Regions from separate parts of the Paenibacillus sp. E194 genome, predicted to be linked through region 2. Evidence: predicted binding sites of a transcription regulator. Region 2 holds the regulator's gene; each other region holds the start of a gene.

Region 1 (8,206 bases), on a different contig from region 2:
GACAGATTGTGCGACTAGCGTTCTCCATCGCGCCCACATCCGTAAATCTCGGTCAATACGAGCCACCCTCGCCTCATCTGCTTCATAGGAGTCGACAAATTGAGAAGCGCGTCCGCTAATGACCCAGTCGCTCATACCAAGTACCGCATCTGTCAGCTTCCGATATAGTCCACTGCGCTCCTGCTTCATTAGGCGGTTCTTCCGACGTGTGAACCATAGCGATATCCACGGCAGAATGAAGACGAGTACGGCAATATACAGTGCCATCAGCAGTGCGAACGGGAGATCAAACCAGCCGAGGGCCGCGATCCCTGCCGCATACATCACAATCGCGACAATGCTCGGAAAAATAGTACGTACATAGACATTTTGCAAATGTTCAATATCATCTGCCAGCACACCAAGCACATCCCCTGTGCGGAATCGGGAGCGGATGAACAAGGCTTGCGGCTCCAAAATCCGGTACAAGCGCACACGCATCTTTGATAAGATGCGAAGTACGGCATCATGACCTACAAGCCGCTCTACATAATGCACAACGGCTCTGCCAATACCAAATGTGCGCACAAGCACAATCGGTACATACACCATGAGAATGTTCTCCGGACGTGCGGCTGATTTGGATATTAAAAATCCAGAGGTGAACATGAGCGCGCTCGCGCACAGTACTGTCAGCATGCCGAGGAAAATAATGAGCGCGAAGCGACCGCAGTAGCGCCGCAAATAAGGACGCAGCCATTGATTCTGTTCACGTGTCACAATATCCCCTCCTGCTGCGAAATCAACATGCTGTAATACACGCCTTGGCGTTCAAGCAGCTCCTGGTGCGTACCTGCCTCTGCTATCCTTCCATGATCCATGACGATAATCCAATCCATATCTTCCATCCAATGCAGGCGATGCGTCGCAAGGAAGACCAGCTTGCCTTCGAACAGCGATAGCATCGTCTGCTTGAGCTCATATTCTGTCTCAATATCCAGATGGGCCGTAGGCTCATCCAGCATCATAATCGGTCTGTCGCTCAGGAATGCACGAGCAAGCGCCACACGCTGCTCCTGTCCGCCGCTAAGAGAGCGGCCTCCATTGCCAATAAGCTCATCCCGACCATTTGGCAGCTCAGCAGTCAATGTAGACAAGCCAGCTGCTGCAAGGGCGCGATCCACTTCTTCATCAGAAGCTTCAGGCGCATAGAATCGGATATTGTCCGCAAGCGACACGTTGAAAAGATACGGATGCTGTGGAATATAAGTCGTCAGCTGACGCCAAGCTTCCTCATCAAGCGATGACACGTCCATGCCGTTCAAGGTGACCTGTCCTGATGTCGGACGAAGGAAACCACCAAGCACATCAATGAGCGTAGACTTGCCTGCCCCGCTCTCGCCGACAATGCCGACTTTCAGAAGACCCGTCACCTCACACGTTACATCCTTCAGTGAAGACGGTCCATCCGCTTCATGCTTCACACCTATGCCGGACAAGGCGATTGTGCTGTCCTGCGTCCAAGCAAGAGAGGACGGAAGCTGTGAGACACTTCCCCCTACTTCAGTTTCATGTTTAATGATCGCATCAATTGCTTTTCCAGCTTCTTTCCCGTTCAATGTCGCGTGATAATCCGCACCAACCATGCGAACAGGCAGGAAATACTCAGGGGCTAGAATCAGCACCGTAAGCCCCGTCACTAATGTCATTTCTCCATTAATAAGACGAAGACCCAGGCCAACCGCTACAGAGGCCACGGATAACATCGTAAAGAAGTCAAGGGCGAAGGAGGAGAGAAAAGCTACACGAAGCGTACGCATTGTCGCAGAGCGGTACTTGTCACTCACTTGCCCAATCGTATCACTGTGCTTGCGGCTCTGCCCCAGAAAACGAAGCGTCTCCAAGCCCCGAAGCGCATCGACAAAGTGGTTCGATAAAATGCGGTACGACTCCCATTGTCGATCCATCTGCTTACGCGCAGCAAGCCCAACTAGTATCAGAAATACAATCAAAATCGGCAGCGTCACAATCAAAATAATACCGGACGCCATATCTAGCGTGAGTACATAGAGTAGGATGAGAATTGGCGTAATGCCCGTACCCATCATCCGAGGAAGAATCAGTTCCACGTACGTACGGAACTGGGAGACCCCTTCAAGCACAAGAGTAACGAGATTGCCCGTACCTTCTGACTTGGCGAAGCGAGGCCCATACTGGAACAACTTATCCATCAACTGACGCCGCAAGTTTACCCCTGTCTTCTCGGCGAAGTTGTAGGCTACCTTCTGCATAAGCAAGGTCGTCACTTGACGGACGGTAAACGCAAGCAGGAACAGACCCATATTTGCGGCTTGTTCCTGCAACGGCGCGCCGGCAAACAGGGCGGAGATAACCTCCGCCAGCTTGATTGCCAGACCTATGATGGATAGTGTTTGCACAAGAGTAAGGACGGCAATGATGAACATCGTCGGCCTTGCTCCATCATACTTGAGCAAATTTTTATCCATTAGTATTCTAAATGCTCCTTCTCGTGAAGCCGTTTATGGAAGACGAAATAACTCCAAATTTGATATCCTAGAACGAATGGCAGCAAGGTTAGAGCTACAATCGTCATAACTTTCAATGAGTATTGCCCAGAAGCGGCGTTATGAATCGTTAAGTCGAATGCCTTATCAATCGAGCTAATCATAACACGCGGGAATAATCCGATAAAGACAGAGGCGATCGATAGAATGATAACTCCGCCCGTCATGCCAAATGCCCAGCCATCGCGCTTCTTCGCCATGAAGTAGCCAGCGAGCACATAAACAATAACCCCAACTACAGCAACAGCTGTTAAGATCCCACCGCGAACCTCAAATACATCCGTCTTGAAGTACGTCATAGCACCGAAAGCAACAAACAATACCGCCAAAGGCACTAGCAGCATCTTCGCTTGCTTACGTGCGCGCTCCTGCAAGGAGCCAATTGTGCGCAGTGTTGTGAACATCAAGCCATGCACGAGGCACAGTACCGTAACGGTTACCCCGCCAAGCAATGTATACACATTCACCATATCGAACAGTCCAGCCTTCATTTCCATCTGGCCGTCAATTGGCAAGCCTTGAATCAGCCCTGCGAATACAACCCCGCACAGAAATGGAGGAAGCAGACTTCCTAAGAAAATCGCCCAATCCCAAGACTTCTTCCAGCGTTCTGTCTCTTTCTTGCCGCGGAATTCGAATGCGACACCGCGTCCAATCAATGCAAGCAGCAAAACGACAAACGGCGTGTAATATCCGCTAAAAAGCGTAGCATACCAGTTCGGGAACGCAGCGAACATCGCCCCGCCGGCCGTAAGCAACCATACTTCATTGGCATCCCAGAACGGACCGATCGAGTTGATTAATACGCGTTTCTCCCCATCTGTACGGGCCAAGAACTTCGTCGACATGCCGACACCGAAGTCGAAGCCTTCCAAGAAGAAGAATCCGACAAATAACACTCCAACTAGTAGAAACCACAATTCATTAAGAGATAACATGTTGTCCCTCCTGATCAAACGGGTCATTCGAATGTTCTGCCTTCATTACTTCATTCGGACCCTTTTTGATGACACGAACGAACAAATACACAAGCACGATAGCAAGTACGGTGTAAATTGTCGAGAATGCGATAAGCGAGAATAGCACTTGACCGCCCGACACACTCGGCGAAATACTGTCTTCTGTCCGCATGAGACCGAATACCGTCCATGGCTGACGGCCAATTTCCGTCATAATCCAGCCTGCTGTGTTCGCAATGAACGGCAATGAGATTGCATAGAGCATGAAGCGCATGAACCACTTATTCGGATTGCCCAGCTTCTTGCGTGCTGCCAAGAACCAGCCATACATGCCAAGCAGAATCATCAATGTTCCGGCAAGAACCATGATGCGGAAGCTCCAGAATGTTGTCTTCACCGGCGGAATGTAATCGCCAGGGCCATACAGCTGTTCATATTCCGCTTGCAATTCCTTCATCCCGCGGACTTCTCCGGAGAACTTACTATAAGATAGGAAACTAAGCAAGTATGGAACTTTGAATTCCATGCTGTTCTCTTGCTTGTCCGTATTGATTGCTGCAAATACCGTCCACGGCGCAGGATCGCCACTTGTTTCCCACAAGCCTTCACTTGCCGCCATCTTCATTGGTTGGGTATGCATTAAATATTGTGCCTGCTGGTGACCGAAGACCGCAACCAGAATGGAAGAGACCGTAGCCACGATAACACCAATCTTGAACGATTTTTGGAAGAAAGAAACGTCCTGCTTCTTCAGCAGTTTATAAGCACTCACCCCAGTAATCAGGAACGCCCCTGTTGCAAATGCCCCGAAAACCGTATGTGGGAATTCAACAAGCAGCTGACCATTCGTCAGCAGCGCGAAGAAATCGTTCATTTCCGCACGGCCATTGTTAATCTCGAATCCGACCGGACGCTGCATGAAGGAGTTCGCCGCCAAAATCCACAAGGCGGACAACGTTGTACCGATGGCTACAAGCCAAATGCACAGGCAGTGCACCTTCTTCGATAAGCGATCCCATCCAAATATCCATAATCCGATAAACGTTGATTCCATAAAGAATGCCAGCAATGCTTCAATCGCAAGCGGCGCACCGAACACGTCCCCGACAAAGCGAGAATAGTTCGACCAGTTCATTCCGAACTGGAATTCCTGAATAATACCTGTGACAACACCGACACCGAAGTTAATGAGGAACAGCTTCCCCCAGAACTTCGTCATCTTCTTGTACTCTTCATTTCCCTTGACGACATACATCGTCTCCATCATTGCGATGAGCAATGCTAGACCAATCGATACCGGTACGAAGAAGAAGTGAAAAATCGTCGTCGATGCAAACTGAATGCGCGATAATAAGATCGTATCCCACATATCGTTGTCCTTCCACCTTTCTATTTATACTCTCAATTCCTATGCTGAATAGGCTGTAATGCCTGCGTCGAACACGGGATCAATGACGTTGATTACATGTTCCAGTTGTATTCTGTCAGATACAGAAACGCTGCAATGTGATATTTATCACAATTATAAAGCAATTACTTGATCAAAATAAGAACTTTGTGTCAAATTTCACAAATATAGTCGAAAAAAAGTGAAAAAAAGAAGAAAAAAGACATTGTGCCTTCTTTCCTCTTTACAAACAGCCCGCAATGTGCTGCACCTTTTTTCCAGAACTCTTCTGAAATTTGTCACCAATTTGGGCATGCCACATCTCTGTCACAACAAGGTATTTCGCTGCATCTATTTTTATTTATACAGGTCGATCGTATCAATCTTGCGAATCGTCAAGTAACCAATCACTACACCAAGCGCAGCAAAAGCAAATGGCACTGCGATAATGGACCACAAGGTAAATCCGCCAGTCGACGAGCCTAGAAAGGCTGCAATTAGAATGGAGCTCGTAATGGTCGCCGCCGCTGAATATTTGCGCATGCCGAACCATAATGGAATCAGACTTAAGCAGCTTGCTGCTAAGGAGTTGATAACACTAGTTGCCACTTGATGCGTAACCATACTTATTGTCGCCGTGCCAGGTACAGTGTGCGCATAAGAATTGTATAAGAGGAATCCACTGATAAGTACAATATTTGATAGAATAATGGCTATAAAGGTGTACAAGACCACAATGATCAGCTTAGCTGTCATGAGCTTTTTCCGTGGAATCGGGTACATGAACATGACCGTTATAGACTTGCTCTTGAACTCATCAATAACCATTCGGCTTAGCAATACCGAGGCCGTAATAATGAAGGCAACCTTCACAAACGTATCGATGATACTGAATACTTCGGATATATTATGGAACGCGATATCGCGTGTATCTCCATAGATTCCAAGCAAAATAAAGAGGAAAATCCCAATCGTGACATACATGGCCGTACGTATATAGGTAGCAAACCGGAATTTCTTCAGTTCCAGTCGAATGAGCTTATTCACGAGCATCCCCTCCATTCAACAGCTTCATAAAGTAATCCTCCAAGGAATGATGCTTCTTATGGACAGACTCTACCATGACATCGTTCATAACAAATGCCTTCGTAATATCTTGCTGGGACACCCCCGATTGATAGATGCGGATGATCCGGTTGTCCGTAATGCGGAAATTCGAAATATGCATGACTTCTTCAAGTACATAGGCTGCCTTGCTCGCATTATCAGTGATGACCTCAATGAATTCGGACTGCTGCGCCCGAACCCGCTCCATTGGCACTTCCTCCAACAGCACCCCATGGTTAATGACACCGATCGTATCTGCAACCAGCTCCATTTCCCCTAAGATGTGGCTGGAGATCAAGAGCGTAATGCCGAACTCGCGTGACAGCTTCTTGAACAGGTCACGTATCTCCCTAATCCCAATTGGGTCAAGACCATTAATCGGCTCATCCAGGAGCAGCAGCTCTGGCTTGATCGATATGGCCCTCGCGATGCCTAGACGCTGCTTCATCCCAAGGGAGAAGTCCTTCACCTGCTTGCGTTCAATGCCGTTCAGCCCTACCAGTTCCAGTGCATCCTCAATCGCCTTCTTATTATGGTAGCCCATGTATTCGCAATGAAGCTCCAGATTCTCCTGCGCAGTAAGACGATCATAGAAGATTGGCTGCTCAATAATTGTCCCCATGCGAGATAGCAAGGAATAGGATGTGGGTGTCATCTTCTCGCCGAACATCTCAATCTCACCGCTCGTTGGCTGCAAGAGATTCGTCATCATTTTCATAATCGTTGTCTTCCCCGCCCCATTGGGGCCAAGGAATCCGTATATCTCGCCTTTCTTAATATTCATGCTCACATTCGATACGACATCTTTGCCTTGATAATTCTTCGTCAAACGATGCGTCCGTACAAGGAAGGTCATTTCATTTACCCCTCTCATCTCTTCTGATGTCCTCATTGTATCGATTAGCTATTTCTTATTTCTTACCTAATCCTTACGAATTCCTTACGTTCTTTCCGTCTTGACATACAAATAAGGTCCGCAGAGTGCCATACTGGTTACAGCACAGCAAATCTCTTCGAACCTTGTGACCCTTCCTTCAATGCCAATAGACCTGAACTATCTATTCATTCGCAGCCAGCACCGGCCGGTTTCTCGTAGAATACCTCAAGACATTCGCAGGAGCTTAATTGTAAAAATCGTTTTCTTAAAAGGTTTACTATGAAGTTCTATTGATCCGCCCATTGATTCAGCGAGCCGCTTCGTGATCGTTAACCCCAGTCCGCTGCCTTCGTAATTTTTGTTGCGGGAATCCTCCAGTGTATACATGCGCTCAAAAACACGGTCTTGGTGCTGTTCCGGAATCCCCTTGCCACGATCCCATACATCAACGAACAGATGCGTATCATCACTGCGCAGAGCTATGCCCAGCACACGGCCATCAGCCCCATACTCTATAGCATTGGAGATGAGATTGTTCAGCATGCGATCCAGTGCGTCTTCATTCCCTCTCGCATAGAGAGAGGCTTCCGGAATCTGAATATCAACCTCGAACCCCCTCTTTGTAAGCCGCTCATAAAATTGGAGAATATTTTTGCGGCATAGCTCGCTCATATCGACTCGAGTCAGCTCGACATGCTTGTCCCCAGATTCTAGCTTCGCTAAATCAAAAAAGGTATGTATAAGCTCGATCACTTCTACCGTCTTGCCATGCACCCGTGTGAGCAGGCGATTCCGTTCTTCGTCACTGATGCGTTCATTGCTCAGATTCAACGTCTCCAAGTAACCAAGTACAACGGTAAGCGGGGTCTTCAAATCATGAGAGATGTTCGATATCATCTTCCTCATCGCGATCTCCGTCTTCGCATAATTCGCCAGTGCCTTCTCATGATCGACCAGTAATTCATTTATTTGCTCAATGACCCCAATAATCTGCTTATCATCCGTGAACAGCAGGAGCTTCTCCGCAGATTGCGTTCGATGAATTTGTTCCAGCTTTTTTTGAATTTCTGTTAATTGCTGATTGCGTCTTGAATGATTCACACGCTGCGTGTAGACTACGATCAACAGGATTACCATACATATAGATAAAAGGCCCGTTATCATCATTGCTCAACCTTCCCACTTGTAGCCAATCCCCCACAAGGTCTTAATATAGGTAGGATTCGACGGATCGTCTTCAATCTTCTCCCGCAGCCGGCGAATGTGAACGTTAATGACATTTTCATCGCCATAGTATTCATCGTTCCATACA
Region 2 (8,206 bases):
GAGGTGTCTGATTGGACAGAAGAAGAAGGGTATTATCCGTTCCGCCAATTGACGTTGAAGCAAGCGGATTGGACAGAGACGGAGGCGCCGCGTGATTCTTCAGCAGAGAACCCGCTTAAGGGGGTTACCTTCGCCCAGTTCCTGGATCAGGTCAAGACGAATCTGGCAAGCCAATTGGACAATTATGAGCCGCGCGAATCGCAGGAGCAGATGTTCAATGAAGTGATGGAGTGCTTCGAACAAGAGCATCACCTGCTAATCGAAGCGGGAACTGGTACCGGCAAGTCGCTTGGGTACTTGCTGCCATCCATATATCAGAGTGTTTCTCAAGAGAGCAAAGTGATTGTTAGCACACACACAATCAATCTGCAAGAACAGCTGAGACAGCGTGATTTGCCGCTCTTGGAGAAGATTGTGCCGGTTCCATTTAAGGCATCCGTATTAAAAGGCCGCAGTCACTATTTGTGTTTGAGAAAATTTGAACATAAAATAAGTAATAGAGAGTATGTACATGCACGCGATGATAGTTTGACAGCTGCTCAAATGCTGGTGTGGCTCAGTCAGACGGAGCATGGAGATGACGAAGAACTGCATTTCGTTCATAAGGGTGCAGACTTCTGGGATACCGTTGCCAGTGATAGTGATTCCTGTCTGAATCGCGCATGTCCTTGGTTCCGTCGGTGCTTCTACCACCGGGCGAAGAATGATGCGAATTTATCGGACATTATTATAACGAATCACTCCCTATTGTTTACGGACGTGATTGCGGAGCATCGTTTGCTCCCCGCATACGAGCAGCTTGTCGTAGACGAAGCACATCACTTCGAAGAAACGGCAGGCAAACATTTAGGCATTCACTTGCAATATTTTTCACTCATTCATCCGCTGACCCAATTGTTCAAAGACAGCAAAAATGGTGCGCTTGTATTGTTGCAGCAGCGTCTTCGCTTGTCAGGCAATGAAAAAGCGCTCGTATGGGCTGAAGGGATCGAGAAGCTGTTAACACAGCTTGTTGATGTTAAGGATCAATGGGATCGGCTGCATGAGCTGCTCTATCAAATGCTTCCTTCCATGAATGAAGCGGGGCAGGCGGAAGGCGGGCAAGCTGTTCTCCGGCTGCCATCTGGCAATCGTCCTGATGGATGGAGCTCCGTATCGGAGCTCGAAGGCGATATTCACACGCGTTTAAGTGATATTGTTCGTTCGGGGGAGAAGCTCGTCAATGAATGGAAGGATTATGATGATGATGAAGTGCAGGGCGTTACGGCTGATGTGACAGGTTTATTCAAGGACATAGGGCAGCTTCGCGATGAATTCCGTGAATTTATGCAAGGCAAGGATGCGGATACCGTGTACTGGATGGAGGGCAATCTCCAATACAAGCATAAATCAATGCAAATGTATGCGGTCCCTGTCGATGTAAGCGAAGCGCTGAAGCGATACTTCTTCGAGCCGAAGAAGAGCGTAATCTTAACTTCTGCTACATTGTCCGTTGATAAATCATTCCAATTCGTAGCTGAACAGCTTGGCTTGAAGGATGCGCAGCGGGATGGTCGTCTAAATACGGTCATACTCCCGTCGCCGTTCAACTACCGGGAGCAAGCACTTGTTGTCATCCCGCGTGACTTCCCTAGTGTGAAGGGAGCATCAGATGCCAAGTTTAACTCGACGCTGATGCAGTCCTTGGCTGATGTAGCCAAGGTAACAGAAGGACGTATGCTTGTCTTATTCACGTCATACCGCATGCTGCGGGATGTGTATGAACCGCTGAAGGAGGCGCTTAGCCTGCATGGCATTCAAGTGCTTGGACAAGGGATTGACAGCGGCAACCGAAGCAAGCTGACACGCCGATTCCGAGATCAGCCGAATTCAGTCCTGCTAGGAACGAGCAGCTTCTGGGAAGGCGTTGATATTCCAGGAGATGCGTTGACATGTCTTGCGATTGTACGACTGCCATTCCAGCCACCGAATCATCCACTCGTGGAAGCGAAGTGCGATCGGCTGAAGCGGATGAATCAGAATCCATTCCGCAAATATTCCGTACCACAGGCTGTAATTCGCTTCAAGCAAGGATTCGGCCGCCTTGTGCGTACGACGCAGGATAAGGGAATTGTCATCATTTATGACACTCGTGTAATAGAGACAAGCTACGGCAAACATTTTCTTTACTCGCTGCCTGGCCCAAAAATGGAGCATATGGCAACAGAACAACTTGTACCACGTATTGATACGTGGCTAGACCATAATCAAAGAGGCATTGGAGAGCGATGAGAGGGGCTTGTTCAGAATGAAAGCACTAAAGATATCAGAAGCTGTCGTTCGGCGATTACCCGTGTATTTACGTCATCTATTGGAATTAAAGCAGCGAGAAGTACTCACAGTTTCTTCTCAAGATTTGGGACAGAAGCTGAACTTGAATCCTGCGCAAATTCGGAAGGATCTAGCGTATTTCGGCGACTTTGGCCGCAAGGGCATTGGGTATGATGTATCGTATTTGATTCAACAAATCAGACATATTTTGAAACTGGATCAAGTTATCCATGTTGGATTGGTCGGTGCAGGTAAATTAGGTCACGCACTCTGTAATTACACCGTATACTTGAAAGATAATATGAAGATTGTTGCAGTGTTCGATGCACAGGAATCCAAAATCAATACCGAGATAAATAACCTGAAAGTTCAGCCTATGTCTGACTTAATTACGACGGTACGCGAGAAGCAAATCCGCATCGGGATTATCACGGTTCCTGCTACAGAGGCTCAGTATGTAGCTGATCAATTTGTAGAGGCGGGAGTAGAAGCGATCTTGAACTTTGCGCCTGTCATTTTGAGGGTTCCTTCGAATATCCGTGTGCATACTGCCGATTTTACAACGGATTTGTTCAGTTTGGCCTATTATTTATCTGATAATGGAAAGGAAGTACCCGCCGAATGACACACCGAATCATTATTAAAAATGGCATGTTCGCCGATTTATCTTCAAGTGCGAAGAAGTCCTCCATTCATGGTTTCATGGTTGTAGAGAACGATCGCATTGTTCATATTGGATCGGAGCTGCCGGAGCAATATGCAGCAGTTGATGCTGAAATCATCGACGGCAAAGGTCTATTTTTCATTCCCGGCCTTGTTAATACACATGGGCATGCTGCAATGTCGCTGCTACGAGGGTATGGTGATGACTTGGCGCTTCAGACATGGCTGCAGGAGAAAATGTGGCCAATGGAAGGCAAGTTCACGGCTAATGATGTCTATTGGGGAACAGCTCTGTCTGTGATCGAAATGCTGAAGGGCGGTACAACAACCTTCGTAGATATGTATGACTACATGGACGAAGTAGCGAAGGTATGTGAGCAATCCGGTATCCGTGCATCGCTTATGCGCGGTGCGATTGGCTTATGCCCAGAGGATGTACAGCGCGAGAAGCTGAACGAGGCGATTCAATTCGCGAAGGATTGGAACGGAAAGGCAGACGGCCGCATTCGCACGATTATGGCGCCGCATGCTCCGTATACTTGTCCTCCGGCCTTTATTGAGAGCTTCGTACAGGCTGCTCATGATCTGGATTTGCCATTACACACACATATGTCAGAGACAAAGGCAGAAGTTGAACAGAACGTGAAGGATTATGGACTGCGTCCGGTTGCGCATTTGGAGAAGCTCGGATTCTTCTCGCGTCCTTCCTTCGTTGCGCATGCTGTCCATTTGACGGACGAAGAGATTGAGACGCTTGCGAAATATCAAGTTGCGGTGTCCCACAATCCAGGAAGCAACCTGAAGCTTGCGAGCGGTGTCGCTCGTGTTCCTGAGATGCTGCGTGCGGGTGTTGTTGTATCCTTGGGTACAGACGGTGCAGCAAGCAACAACAATCTGGATATGTTCGAAGAAATTCGCCTAGCGGCCTTGATTCATAAAGGGGTGTCCGGCGATCCAACTGCGGTTCCTGCTGCAGAGGCACTGCGCATGGGAACGATCTATGGTGCGCAGACCATTCGCCTTGACGATATTGGGGCGCTTGAAGTAGGCATGAAGGCTGACTTCGTTGCGGTAGATATTGATCAGCCTCATTTCCTACCACATACCGACTTGGTATCTCACATGGTATATTCAGCGTCTGCGAAAGATGTCAAGCATGTATGGGTTGACGGCAAGCAGGTCGTGAAGAATGGGGAATGCTTGACGATGGATGAAGAACGAATCCTTCGCGAGGCGCAGCAATGCTTTGATGGCTTGCTGGCAAGATAGGCAGGAGGAGAATTCATGCAGAGAAGACGCGTACGCCGGAGATCGCATAGGAAATGGTTGATTCCGGTACTCGTTCTCTTATTTCTAGTCGGATTGTTCTTCGCCTCTTATCAGTATGTGCAATACATCAATAAGGACGAACGGGTCAAGGAAACGGAAATAATAAAGCGGGCGAATGAAGCAGTGAAGCTCGTAAATGTGACAGAAGTGGAGAAGGGTGTATGGGATCAAGTCGTATATATGGTGCGGGGAACTGACGAACATGGTCAGGAGCAGACCGTGTGGGTACTACCTGATAAGGTAACACCTATGGCTGAATCAACCTCTAAAGAGACGATTCAAGCCCAGATAGAAGCCCAATATCCGGATGCGGATGTAATTCGCATTACGCCAGCATATAAGGATGATCAATACGTATGGCAAGCTTTGGTCAAACGCAAAGATGAACAAGGGGTTGTCCATTACTTCTATCATTTCTATTCATTTGCGAATGGTTCCTCAATAGGGGATGTTTATACGCTGCCTAATAAATAACATATTCAATGTTAGCTAATAACGAGTAATAGGCAATTTTGCAGCGCTGCTGCTTTGCATAAGACGTACATATTGTACGCTATGCGAAGCAGCAGCGCTTTTTGTGTTGGAGTAACTCCATTTCGATGGCAATCATGGTACACATTACATCCATAGTTGAAGTGACATATGTGATATACTCTTGATATATCAGAAAGAGTTTACTAGGGGTATTGATATATATATTTGCAACAGGAGGTTTCAGCATGGCGAAAAAGATACGAATCATGCCTACTTTGCTCATTATGGTCACGACAGCTGTTGCACTATTTGGAGGTTGGACACTGTATGAACGTAATTTCGTGAAGCAGCCTGTGGAACGAATATTGAAGCAGCATGCTGAAATTACGCAGTATGATGTTCAATGGTATCCCGATGCGCTGCAAGTGAAGCTGAAGAGCAAGGATGGCACTAATATTAGCAGCCTAATTGAACGAGTATCAGACGAGCTACAACAGAATTCGAACGGGAAAAAGTAAAATTGGAATACTTGAATGATGAGAGCACGCCGCTCATAGATAAGTTATGGTCACGTGCAATGTTCGACATTGCAGATGCAATGGTACATCAGAAATACAGCGATATTCCTGTTAGGTTGAAGGAACTGCAGCAGCAAAATTCAGGTATTCAGATTCACACGGAAATGGATTCACGATATGTGTATATTCAACTCAAGGATGAGAAAGGAAGCAAAACCGTATTGCTTCCTTTGCAAGCATCGCCTGTGGGGGTATGGCCTAATGAAAAAGCAACGGCAATCCGTTCGTAGTTGGGAATTGGCATTAGGGATTGTGATCCCAGCGATATTATTTGTCAGTTATCTTGGAGTTAATATATGGCCGGTCATCGCAGCAGTTGCCGCGATTACTGCTCTTCTGCTCTTTGTAAATCGCAGAGGACAAGCTGGCTTGGCGCGTTCGTCAGGGCGTGCGAAGCAAGGCAATAATCAGATTAGTGAAATGAGCTTCGATCGTATTGGCGGGCAGGATAGAGCCAAGAATGAATTGATTGAAGCTCTTGATTTTCTGGTTCGACCAGATGACATTCGTAAATTCGGGATTCGTCCTATGAAAGGGATATTGTTAACTGGCCCACCAGGGACGGGGAAAACGTTAATGGCGAAAGCATCTGCCCATTATGCTGATGCGATATTTATTGGTGTGTCAGGCAGTGAGTTTGTTGAAATGTATGTGGGTGTCGGAGCGGGTCGTGTACGAGAGCTGTTCAAGGAAGCAAGACAGCGTGCAGAGAAAGAGAAAAAACAAAATGCAGTTATCTTCATTGATGAAATTGATGTGATCGGCGGCAAGCGTGAAGGTGGGCAACAAAAAGAGTATGATCAGACGCTCAACCAGCTGTTGACGGAGATGGACGGATTGTATGCAGATGAGTCGCCGCGCATTCTAGTAATGGCAGCCACGAACCGTAAAGAGATGCTGGACAGTGCATTGCTGCGCCCAGGCCGTTTTGATCGTCATATCCAAGTAGATATGCCGGATAAGAAGGGACGCAAGCATATTTTGGAGCTGCATGCTGCAAATAAGCCACTGGCGAAAGAAGTAAGTCTGGATCAAATTGCAGAAGAAACGTTTGGCTTCTCAGGCGCTCAATTAGAGAGCGTCTTGAATGAGGCGGCTATTTATGCAATGCGTCAGGAGCAAGAGGCGATTACGATGGAGCATCTCTCGCTTGCGATTGATAAGGCGTTAATGGGAGAGAAGAGTGATCGAGAGACGAATGAGGAAGAACGACGCCGGGTGGCGATTCATGAACTTGGACATGCGATAGCCGCAGAGCTTGTCCGGCCGGGAAGCGTATCTCAAGTTGCGTTAAGCCCTCGCGGTCAAGCATTAGGCTATGTCCGACATCAACCACAGGGAGATCGCTACCTGTATACAAAGCCATTTCTTGAGGACCAAATCATCATTGCGCTGGGCGGATCGGTAGCAGAGGAGTTGTTCTACGGCAACCGTAGTACGGGTTCTCAGGGGGACTTCGATCAAGCACTCAACATTGTAGAGACGATGGTGAATGCAGGATTGACGGATCTCGGCATTGTACGTTTGAAACATCTCTCACCAGATGTCTTGACAAAAGAAACGCAGACGATTATGGTAGATTTGACCTATCGAACGCGTGAATTGTTGGAACAGCACCAAGATGCTTTTGAGCGATGTTTGCAGCGTCTGTTGGAAGAGGAATTGGTGAACGGAGATACGTTCCGGTGTCTGTTATGTGACAAGAAACAATTACCAGCGTGATTTCACGCTGGTTTTTCTTTTTTGCTCTCATATTCATGATAAGATAAGGTGAGGTACCTATGCACTGATAACGAAACCATCATCTCGGGTACACTATGCAGAGCATAGCAACAGGAAAGGTGGAAGAAACCATGTTTTTCAAAAAGATCGGCGTCATCGGCGGCGGTACAATGGGCCAAGGCATTGCTGAAATGCTTGCTGTCAAAGGCTTGGACGTGCTGTTGGTGGAGCAATCGCCGGAGAAGCTGGACCACGCGTATGAAATGATTGAAACGAGCCTGGACAAGCAGCTTGAAAAATGGGCAATCACACAGGCCGAGAAAAAATTAATTCTTTCGCGCATACATAAAGTGACGCATCTGGCGGAACTGAGTGCATGCGATATGGTAATTGAAACAATATCTGAAGATCTGGAAGCGAAGAAATTGGTCTTCGCTGAATTGGATCGCGTATGCCCAAGCAGCATTATCTTGGCGAGCAACACATCTACACTGTCCTTGACAGAAATGGCAAGCTCAACGAAGTATCCTGAGCGTGTTATTGGCATGCACTTTATTCATCCGGTATCCAAAGTCGATCTCGTGGAAATTATCCGCGGGTTGAAAACTTCTGACACTACATTCAATGAAACTAAACGTTTTGTTGAAGAAGTTGTGCAAAAGAAAGGCATCATGGTTTATGAGTCGCCAGGCTTTGTGACTTCACGCATGATCTGCCTCCTCATCAATGAGGCATTGCATGAATTGCAAGAAGGCGTCGCTTCTGCAGAAGATATCGACAGCGCGATGAGAATCGGATATAATTTCCAATACGGGCCGCTTGAAATGGCTGACCGTTTCGGCTTGGATTCCATACTTGCAGCGTTGGAGCGCATGTTCCGCGAGTTCGGCGATATTAAATATCGTCCGTCCGTATTGTTGAAAAAAATGGTGCGCGCAGGCCACCTCGGCGTGAAGTCGGGCGTCGGATTTTTCAAGTATGATAAGGATGGGGATAGACTATGAAAATACTCGTAATCAATGCAGGCAGCTCCTCACTTAAATATCAGCTGTATGATATGAAGGACGAATCGGTACTGGCAGCAGGCCGTGTAGAACGTATCGGAATGGATTCCTCCATTCTCATTCACG
Region 3 (8,206 bases), on a different contig from region 2:
CCTCGTTCGCATCCCAATAAGGACCGATTGTGTTGATAATGATGCGGCGCTCATGACCCGTCTTCCCGAGGAACCTGGCGACCATGCCTACGCCGAAATCAAATCCTTCGAGGAAGAAGAAGCCGACGAACAGCACGGCGACGAGTATGAACCATAACTCATTTAGCGATAGCATGCCTTACCTCCTTATCAAATGGATCGTAATTCTTCATATCTTCTTCCTCCGGTTCTTCCATCTGCTCATCTATACGTATTACCTTGACGAAGAGAACAGCGTCGATAATGGCGAGTACCGCATAAATGGTCGTGAACGCAATGAGCGAGAAGAGAAGTTCTTCCGCCGTAACTGTAGGCGATATGGCGTCCTCTGTACGCATAACTCCGAACACAACCCACGGCTGACGACCCATCTCGGCCATAAGCCATCCCGCCGAATTGGCGAGGAACGGAAAGGCGATCATGCCAACCATCAGCTTCAAGAACCATGGGTGCTGCTCGAGCTTTTTCTTGCGGGACAACATCAGTCCGTAAATGCCGACAAGGCACATGAGCCCTCCTGCGGCAACCATCATGCGGAAGCTCCAGAACGTCATTTTGACCGATGGAATATAATTTCCTGGTCCATACTTCTGTTCATAGCGAGCTTGAATCTGATTCATCCCTTCCACACTGCCGCTAAGCTTGTTGTACGATAGCAGACTGAGCATATATGGGACTTGGATTTTGAACGAGTTCTCTTTCTTTTCCGTATCGATTGTGGCAAATAACGTGAACGGTGCCGGATCCTCACTCGTATTCCAGAGCGCCTCGGCCGCTGCCATCTTCATCGGCTGAGAAGTGAGCAGATGCTGCGCCTGTGCATGCCCAATGTAGGCAACGATGACGGACGAAATCAAGGCAACAGTAATCGAGACGCGGAACGAACGGCGGAACATGTCCGGATTGTGTCCACGCAGCAGTTTCCAAGCGCTGACGCCTGACATGAAGAAGGCGCCGGTTGCGAATGCGGCGAACAGCGTATGCGGAAATTGCAGCCACAATTGCGGATTCGTAATAAGTGCGAAGAAGTCGCTCATCTCTGCCCGTCCATTGTTGAATTCATATCCGACAGGCGCATGCATGAACGAGTTGGCGGTCAAGATCCAGAACGCGGACAACACGGTACCGATCGAGACGATCCAGATGCAAGCGAGATGAACGCGCTTCGATAAGCGCTCCCAGCCGAACACCCATAAGCCGATGAAGGTGGATTCCATAAAGAAGGCGAGCAGACCTTCGATGGCAAGCGATGGCCCGAACACATCACCGACGAAGCGGGAATAATTCGACCAGTTCATCCCGAACTGAAACTCCTGCAAAATGCCGGTGACGACGCCAACTGCGAAGTTAATCAGAAATAATTTGCTCCAGAACAAGGCAGCTTGCTTATAAATCTCCTTGCCCTTGACGACATAGAGCGTCTCTAATACGGCGATTAAAAACGCCAGTCCAATCGTCAAGGGGACGAAGATGTAGTGGAATAATGTTGTTGATGCGAATTGGATTCGCGCGAGAATGACCTGATCCATAGAGGCCTCCTTGTGATGAAAATGTGATCGTCGTGCAACAAGAAAAAGGTCTGTGAGATTCGAATAATGTGAATGTCTTCACGTTATGTGGTGCTATGAGTGTGACACTCGTTAAGATTCAGTCGTTAAGAAAAGCGTTAAGTTATGAGCTTGACGAGGCTGTACGTACATCGCAGCACACATCATTGCACACATCGTACATACTCTTGTCATATGGCACTGGCAGCCAGTCAAGTGAAGTTCTCACGTTCAGCATTATCTTAGAGCAGACTGGATGGGATGTCGCCATCCATTTCAACAGGGCGGGGTCATCCATGTTCAAGAGACTGACACAGAGTTGACAACGTTTCGATGAAAAGGGTCAGTACGAGATCACGAAGAGCAATGATATACTTATTTATATGTGATAAAAATCACAGACCAAGAAAGCAAGAGGTGTATTTCCATGTGGCAACCGGATCGTTCCAGCAATCAACCACTATATCAGCAGATTGCCGCATATATTGAGCGCAGCATTTATAACGGTGAATTTTCTCCGGGAAGCGTCCTTCCATCGGAACGCAAATTTGCCGAGCAAATACATGTAAATCGAAGCACAATCGTTCAAGCTTATGAAGAGCTGCGTGCTGCAGGCATTATTGAAAGCATGGTCGGTAGTGGTACTCGAGTAAGCAAGTCGAAGTGGGGGGCAGACTCTCAACAAACGCCAGATTGGCATCAATATTTAGATAGCTGCAAGCTAGTCCAGCCTGATCCGGTATACGCCGAATTGATTCGTTCCGCACTGGATTCGGGCAGCAACTGTATAGACTTTGCCAGCGGAGAACTGTCACCCGATTTGTCGCCAAATGAAGAGATGCGGATGCTTTTGAGCGAGCATCTGCTGCATGAGGACATGAGCTATGACGATCCTCAGGGCTATGTGCCGCTGCGGGAGGCTCTGTCCACCACTTTACATCAATATCGCGGCATTCGAACGACAGCATCATCGATTCTCGTTACATCAGGGTCTCATCAATCGCTCTATTTAATAACTCGCCGATTGCTTCAGCCTGGGGATGCGATCGCGATCGAGGATCCTTCTTACTATTATTCTCTGCCGATGTTTCACTCGGCGGGCTTGCGCTTGTTTCGCCTGCCTGTAGACGAGAAGGGGGTATGTCCGGAAGGGATATTGTCCTTGTATCGAGAGCACAACATACGGATGATATTCGTGAATCCGAATTACCATAATCCAACGGGCCGTGTGCTTGACCCCTCTAGACGGGAACAATTGCTTGAGATTTGCGGCAGCTTAGGCATTCCCATTGTGGAGGATGATCCGTTCAGTCTGACGTCCTTCACAGGCAATCCACCGCCAACGTTGAAATCGATTGATACAAACAATACCGTCATTTATATTGGCTCATTATCCAAAATTGTAGCGTCAGGCCTGCGGATCGGATGGATGGTTGCCCCGCAGTCTGTTATCACGCGGCTTGCTGCTGAACGAAAGCAAATCGACTTCGGAATGAGTGTGCTGCCGCAGCGAATCGCCGCACGTTTGCTGTCGGAAACTTATTTTGACCGCCATTTGGTACGGCTGCGGCAGGAACTCCTCAAGAAACGGAACTTGCTTATCGATGCGCTGCAGCGCGAACTTCCGGGGGAGGTGGCGTACTCCCTTCCACAAGGAGGGCTGCACTTATGGTGCAAAGTGAGAACCCCCGTTCATGATGCAAAATTGCTAGAGGAAAGCATAAAGCGAGGGGTTCTCTATAATCCTGGTACGGTCTACGGTTCAGAACCTGGGTATGTCCGGTTTACGTATGCAAGGCCGCATGAGGATGAAATTGGGTTAGGAATAGCGCGATTTGCTCAAGCGATTCATGCATCACAGCAGCGAGCAAAATGATTCATACCGGAGTAGAAATTCAAAAAAAGAAATGCAATTGGAAAGTTCCTCCTTTCTAGTTGCATTTCTTTGTAATATGATAGAGAGGAAAGAAAAAGAAAGCGTTTGCGAAATTGGGCGCAGATGAGATTGGAGGGAGGAAGAAGGAGGGACTATGCTATCCGATAACTAGATGAGATGGAGGGAAATAATGAAGAGATCTATGTATTTGAAAGCGGTTTCGATGCTGCTCAGTTTGATGGTTGTCATGACCTCGACGCTTACAGTAGTACAGCCTAAGGCGTATGCTCAAACAAACGGGCAGGAGAATGTAAAGGTGGAGCATCAAGATGAAGGCTCAGTCCTATCTAAACCAGATAAAGGTGATGGGACTCCGCCGAGCGTTACAGATGTCGTGTATGACAAGGACGGCAATATCATTTCGAATCCAATTGGGGACTCCAATGAGGAAGCTGCTCGCCTCCTCGCGGCTGCTACATTTAGCGGAACGAATCTAGCTCTGCATAAGCCAGCCTTTTCCTCCGGTAATGAAGTAGATTATTTGGGGCCTGAGCTGGCTGTAGACGGAAAAGGGAATACAAGATGGTCTTCGGCGAAGGAAGATGATCAATGGTTCTATGTAGATCTCGGAGAGAAAAAAGCATTCGATCGTGTCGTAATCCGTTGGCAAACGCCGGCCGATACATACAAGATCCTCGTATCGGATGACGCTCAGAATTGGACGAATGTGAAGGACAACGATGGTTCCATCCAATGTAAGGGCGGTGTGGAGACGGTTGATTTCCCTTCCCTCGAAGCTCGTTATGTGAAGTTCCAAGGTGTGAAGCGTGCTCCTGTCGATGGAGTACTGTATGGCTATTCCTTTTTTGAATTTGAGGTGTATCAATTGAATGACTTGCAATCTGTCATTGACAAGGTGACGGCAGCGCTCACGGTGCAAGCCGGACAGACGAAGCTCGATTGGTCCACTGCAGGAGTGCCGGAAGGCTACAGCGTCAGTGTATTTGGCAGCGACAGGGTTCCTGTCATCGACCGTGAAGGCAACATCCGTACACCGCTAGTAGACGCCAAGGTGAATCTGATGATTCAGGTGGAGGATCAGAATAGTCCAGACCGGAAGCTGCTGTCAGGAAGTATCCCCGTAATCGTTCCAGGCTTGCATAAACAGACATCGGATCGCAATCCCGAGCCGGAAGTGATCCCTTCTCTGCGCGAATGGTATGGGGATTCGGGCAATTTCAAGTTAAAGAAATCTTCGCGAATTGTAGTCAATCCGAAGGATGAGTCCTTGCTCCGTAAGGCGGCAGAGCTGACTAGCGAAGATGTATTGGATCTGACGGGATACCAGCTTACGGTAGTTTCTGGGACGCCGAAATCTGGGGATTTATATCTGTCGATTGATCCGTCATTATCATGGCTTGGCGATGAAGGAAACGTATTCAAGGTAGGGGAGTATGTATCCATTACCTCTTCTTCAGCTAAGGGAGCTTTCTTCGGAACGAGAACAGCGCTCCAAATCATTAAGCAGAATAAGGACTTGACGATTCCACGAGGTGAAGCAAGAGATTATCCGAAGTATGAGAAGCGTGGACTAATGATCGACGTAGCCCGCAAATTCTTCACGGTCGATTTCCTTCGCGATTATGTGAAGCTGTTGTCATGGTACAAGATGAACATGTTCCAAATTCACTTGAATGATGACGTCGGGGAGCCATTCGCAGATGGCACACGTGCAGCTTACCGCTTAGAAAGCACGACATATCCTGGACTTGCAAGTACCAGTGGGCATTATACGAAGCAAGAATTCAAGGATTTGCAGCTCATGGGCATGGACTATGGCATTAATATCATCCCGGAAATCGACACACCCGGACATTCTCGCGCATTCACGACCTACAACCCGGCGCTTGGAGAAGATTCCCATTTGGATATTTCTAAGCCGGAAACCGTGGAATTCATCAAGAACTTATTCAATGAGTATATAGACGGAAGTGACCCAACATTCGTCGGGCCAGAAGTGCATATTGGCACGGATGAATATTGGGGTCCGGATATCGAGCGCTACCGTTGGTACATGGATACACTCGTGAAGCATATTAACAGCAAAGGCAAGCACCCGCACATGTGGGGAGGCTTGACCCAATATACCGGAACGACGCCGATTAGCAATGACGCAACGATGGACATCTGGTATGAGCCATACGGTGCGCCACAGCAGGCGGTAGATCTCGGCTATGATGTCATCAACTCGCAGAATGTATACATGTACATCGTGCCTACCCTATACGGAAACTACTTGAATTCGCAATTCTTGTACGATGAGTGGGAGCCGAACAAGTGGGAGAACACATCGCTGCCACTTGGCCATCCGCGCGTGAAGGGTGGTATGTTCTCGATGTGGAATGACGTATCTGAAGCGAATGGCTTGTCAATGGACGATGCGCATATCCGATTGCTGCCTGGCATACAGGTCGTGGCAGAGAAGCTGTGGACGGGAACGCGCGATGATAAATCCTTTGCGCAATTTAACAATCGTACAAAGGTGATCGGTGATGCGCCGAATGCCGATCGTTCCCACAAAATTACGGTAAACAATCCAGACAATCTCGTTATGCAGTACATGTTCGAGAAGGGATTTAAGGATGGCTCGGGCAATGGATTTGATGGCAAGGTAGTCAATGTGGATATAACGGAAGGAAAATATGAACAGGGCGCGCATTTCAAAGGCGGCAAGAGCTACATCGAGACGCCAGTTGATGCGATTGGGTTCGGTTGGACCGCGTCCATATGGATCAAGCCGGACAAGGATAATCCAGATGACGCTGTCTTGATGGAATCGCCTGTAGGCACTTTGAAGCTGAAGCAGGGCAAGACAGGCAAGCTTGGATTCAGCAAAGGGCATTATGACAGTACTTTCAATTACGTCGTTCCAGAAGACAAGTGGACCCATATCTTGCTGAAGGGCGATGACAAGGGCGTATCACTATTCGTCAATATTGATGAGTATGTGGAACGTTTGGAAATGCAATATCCAAAGATGAATACGCTTGTCTTGCCGACGCTTCGCATTGGCAGCGAGACGAACGCCTTCAAGGGCACCTTGGATAATGTGGTCATCTACAACAAAGCAATCGAGCTGCTCAGCACGGAAAATCTGGCTTTGCAGAAGGCTACGGAATCTTCGGAACCAGAGTTTCCTTACTATTCCTCGGATAAGGCTGTAGATGGCAATCCGTCTACTCGCTGGGCCAGCAAGTATGTGGATGATGCTTGGTTCCTTGTAGACTTGGGAGAGGTCAAGGATATCAATAAGGTAATTATTAAATGGGAAGGCGCCTATGCGGAGAAGTATCAGCTTCTTGTATCTGATGACAAGACGAACTGGAGAAATATTTCCGGTGAAGGCGGAATCATCGAGTCCAAGGGTAAAATGGACATTCTCGAATTTGATACAACGCTAGCACGCTACGTGAAGTTCCAAGGCATCCAGCGGGCAACCGTCTTCGGCAACTCTTTCTACGAGTTTGAGGTATATTCACCAGGGCAAATTCCTGAATACAAGCAGTTGATCGCTACCATGGATGATATGCTGGCGAAGATCGGCAACAAGGGGAAATGGTACAAATTGCTGCTCGAAGTGCTGAACCGATACCCATACGATGCCAATCGTCCGATTGATGAGATGAAGACGCTCATGTCGCAGCTTGAACCGAATTAACAGATAGGGTAAAACCTCGCTTCCTTGGTGGAGGCGAGGTTTTTTGGTGTGCAGATGGAAAATCAACATCACGCAATCTTCACATCTTTATCCACTCTACGGAATGACCCGTGGTTCATTATCGTGTTATCATAAGGGGAGCAGCTGATATTTTACGTCTAAACCATATAACTAGAACTTTAGTAAGTAGGCTGCGCTGAAATGCTAGGGGGATTATTTCATACATGATAGACAAAAGGGGAGTGGGACAATTATGGCAGTGAGAAGACGTTGGCTGATTATGGGGAGCATTCTGCTTATGCTCGGAGCCGCAACAGGATGCGGAAGTCCGGAGGCAGAACAGCCAATGCAGGGAGCACAGGAGAAGGAGACGCCTGTGCAGGTAGCGGCCGTGCAGAAGGGGGCGCTGAATCAGACCAATGAGATGATTGGGACAGCGAGTGCAAGCCGATCTGTCGAGGTGATGCCGAAGCTGAGCGGCGAACTGAGCCGAATAAACGTGAAGAAGGGTGACACCGTCAGCAAAGGCGAGACTCTGGCAAGTGTGAAGGCAGACGATCTCGACATTCAGCTCCGCTTGGAGCAGCTGGGCTTGGAACAGGCGCAGGATCAATATAAAACGCTGCATAATGCACAGGCGTCTGAACTTGAATTGGATCAGGCGAAGCGCAGTATCGAACAGGCCGAGCTCCGTATTCAGCAAGCGAGCAATCGTAAAGCAGACGCATCCATCAAGGCGCCGATCAGTGGTCAGGTAGTGCGTGTAGCGGCCGAGCAAGGCGAGATTGCTGCAGGCACTTCGCCGTTGTTCACGATCGTGTCAACCAACCCGATCAAGTTCACGGCAAATGTGAGCGCTAATCAGATGCTGCTTCTGCAAAATCGGAAGGAAGTCAAGGTGGAGCTGCCGGATCTCGGCAAAACCATGAATGCGCACATTACATTCTTGTCTCCTGTGGCGAACGAATCTGGATTTTACGCACTGGAAACACAGGCAGAGAACAAGAAGGAGGAGATTAAGCCGGG

Evidence for each region. Region 2 encodes Rex, which represses fermentation and respiration genes when NADH is low (regulators of the CRP and FNR family bind a similar motif). Its sites were predicted from a motif close to TTGTGAAATATTTCACAA; they were not measured.
Region 1: the regulator Rex is predicted to act here: its motif matches at 5,079-5,096, upstream of AZ66_RS01800 (cytochrome ubiquinol oxidase subunit I).
Region 3: the regulator Rex is predicted to act here: its motif matches at 1,635-1,652, upstream of AZ66_RS15490 (cytochrome ubiquinol oxidase subunit I).

What each region holds. Positions count from the first base shown of each region.
Region 1 is NZ_JMDX01000006.1:46,694-54,899, reverse strand. Features, by position in the region: gene cydC (thiol reductant ABC exporter subunit CydC) at 1-759, opposite strand, end outside; gene cydD (thiol reductant ABC exporter subunit CydD) at 756-2,486, opposite strand; gene cydB (cytochrome d ubiquinol oxidase subunit II) at 2,486-3,502, opposite strand; gene AZ66_RS01800 (cytochrome ubiquinol oxidase subunit I) at 3,489-4,892, opposite strand; gene AZ66_RS01795 (ABC transporter permease) at 5,268-5,957, opposite strand; gene AZ66_RS01790 (ABC transporter ATP-binding protein) at 5,950-6,873, opposite strand; gene AZ66_RS01785 (sensor histidine kinase) at 7,120-8,055, opposite strand; gene AZ66_RS01780 (response regulator transcription factor) at 8,065-8,206, opposite strand, start outside.
Region 2 is NZ_JMDX01000097.1:7,563-15,768, reverse strand. Features, by position in the region: gene dinG (ATP-dependent DNA helicase DinG) at 1-2,271, shown strand, start outside; gene AZ66_RS14945 (redox-sensing transcriptional repressor Rex) at 2,288-2,935, shown strand; gene AZ66_RS14940 (amidohydrolase) at 2,932-4,242, shown strand; gene AZ66_RS14935 (hypothetical protein) at 4,258-4,776, shown strand; gene AZ66_RS32700 (hypothetical protein) at 5,022-5,294, shown strand; gene AZ66_RS32695 (hypothetical protein) at 5,297-5,584, shown strand; gene AZ66_RS14925 (AAA family ATPase) at 5,556-7,076, shown strand; gene AZ66_RS14920 (3-hydroxyacyl-CoA dehydrogenase family protein) at 7,208-8,080, shown strand; gene AZ66_RS14915 (acetate kinase) at 8,077-8,206, shown strand, end outside.
Region 3 is NZ_JMDX01000103.1:11,927-20,132, reverse strand. Features, by position in the region: partial or broken gene cydB (cytochrome d ubiquinol oxidase subunit II) at 1-175, opposite strand, end outside; gene AZ66_RS15490 (cytochrome ubiquinol oxidase subunit I) at 159-1,568, opposite strand; gene pdxR (MocR-like pyridoxine biosynthesis transcription factor PdxR) at 2,014-3,462, shown strand; gene AZ66_RS15480 (discoidin domain-containing protein) at 3,653-7,180, shown strand; gene AZ66_RS15475 (efflux RND transporter periplasmic adaptor subunit) at 7,434-8,206, shown strand, end outside.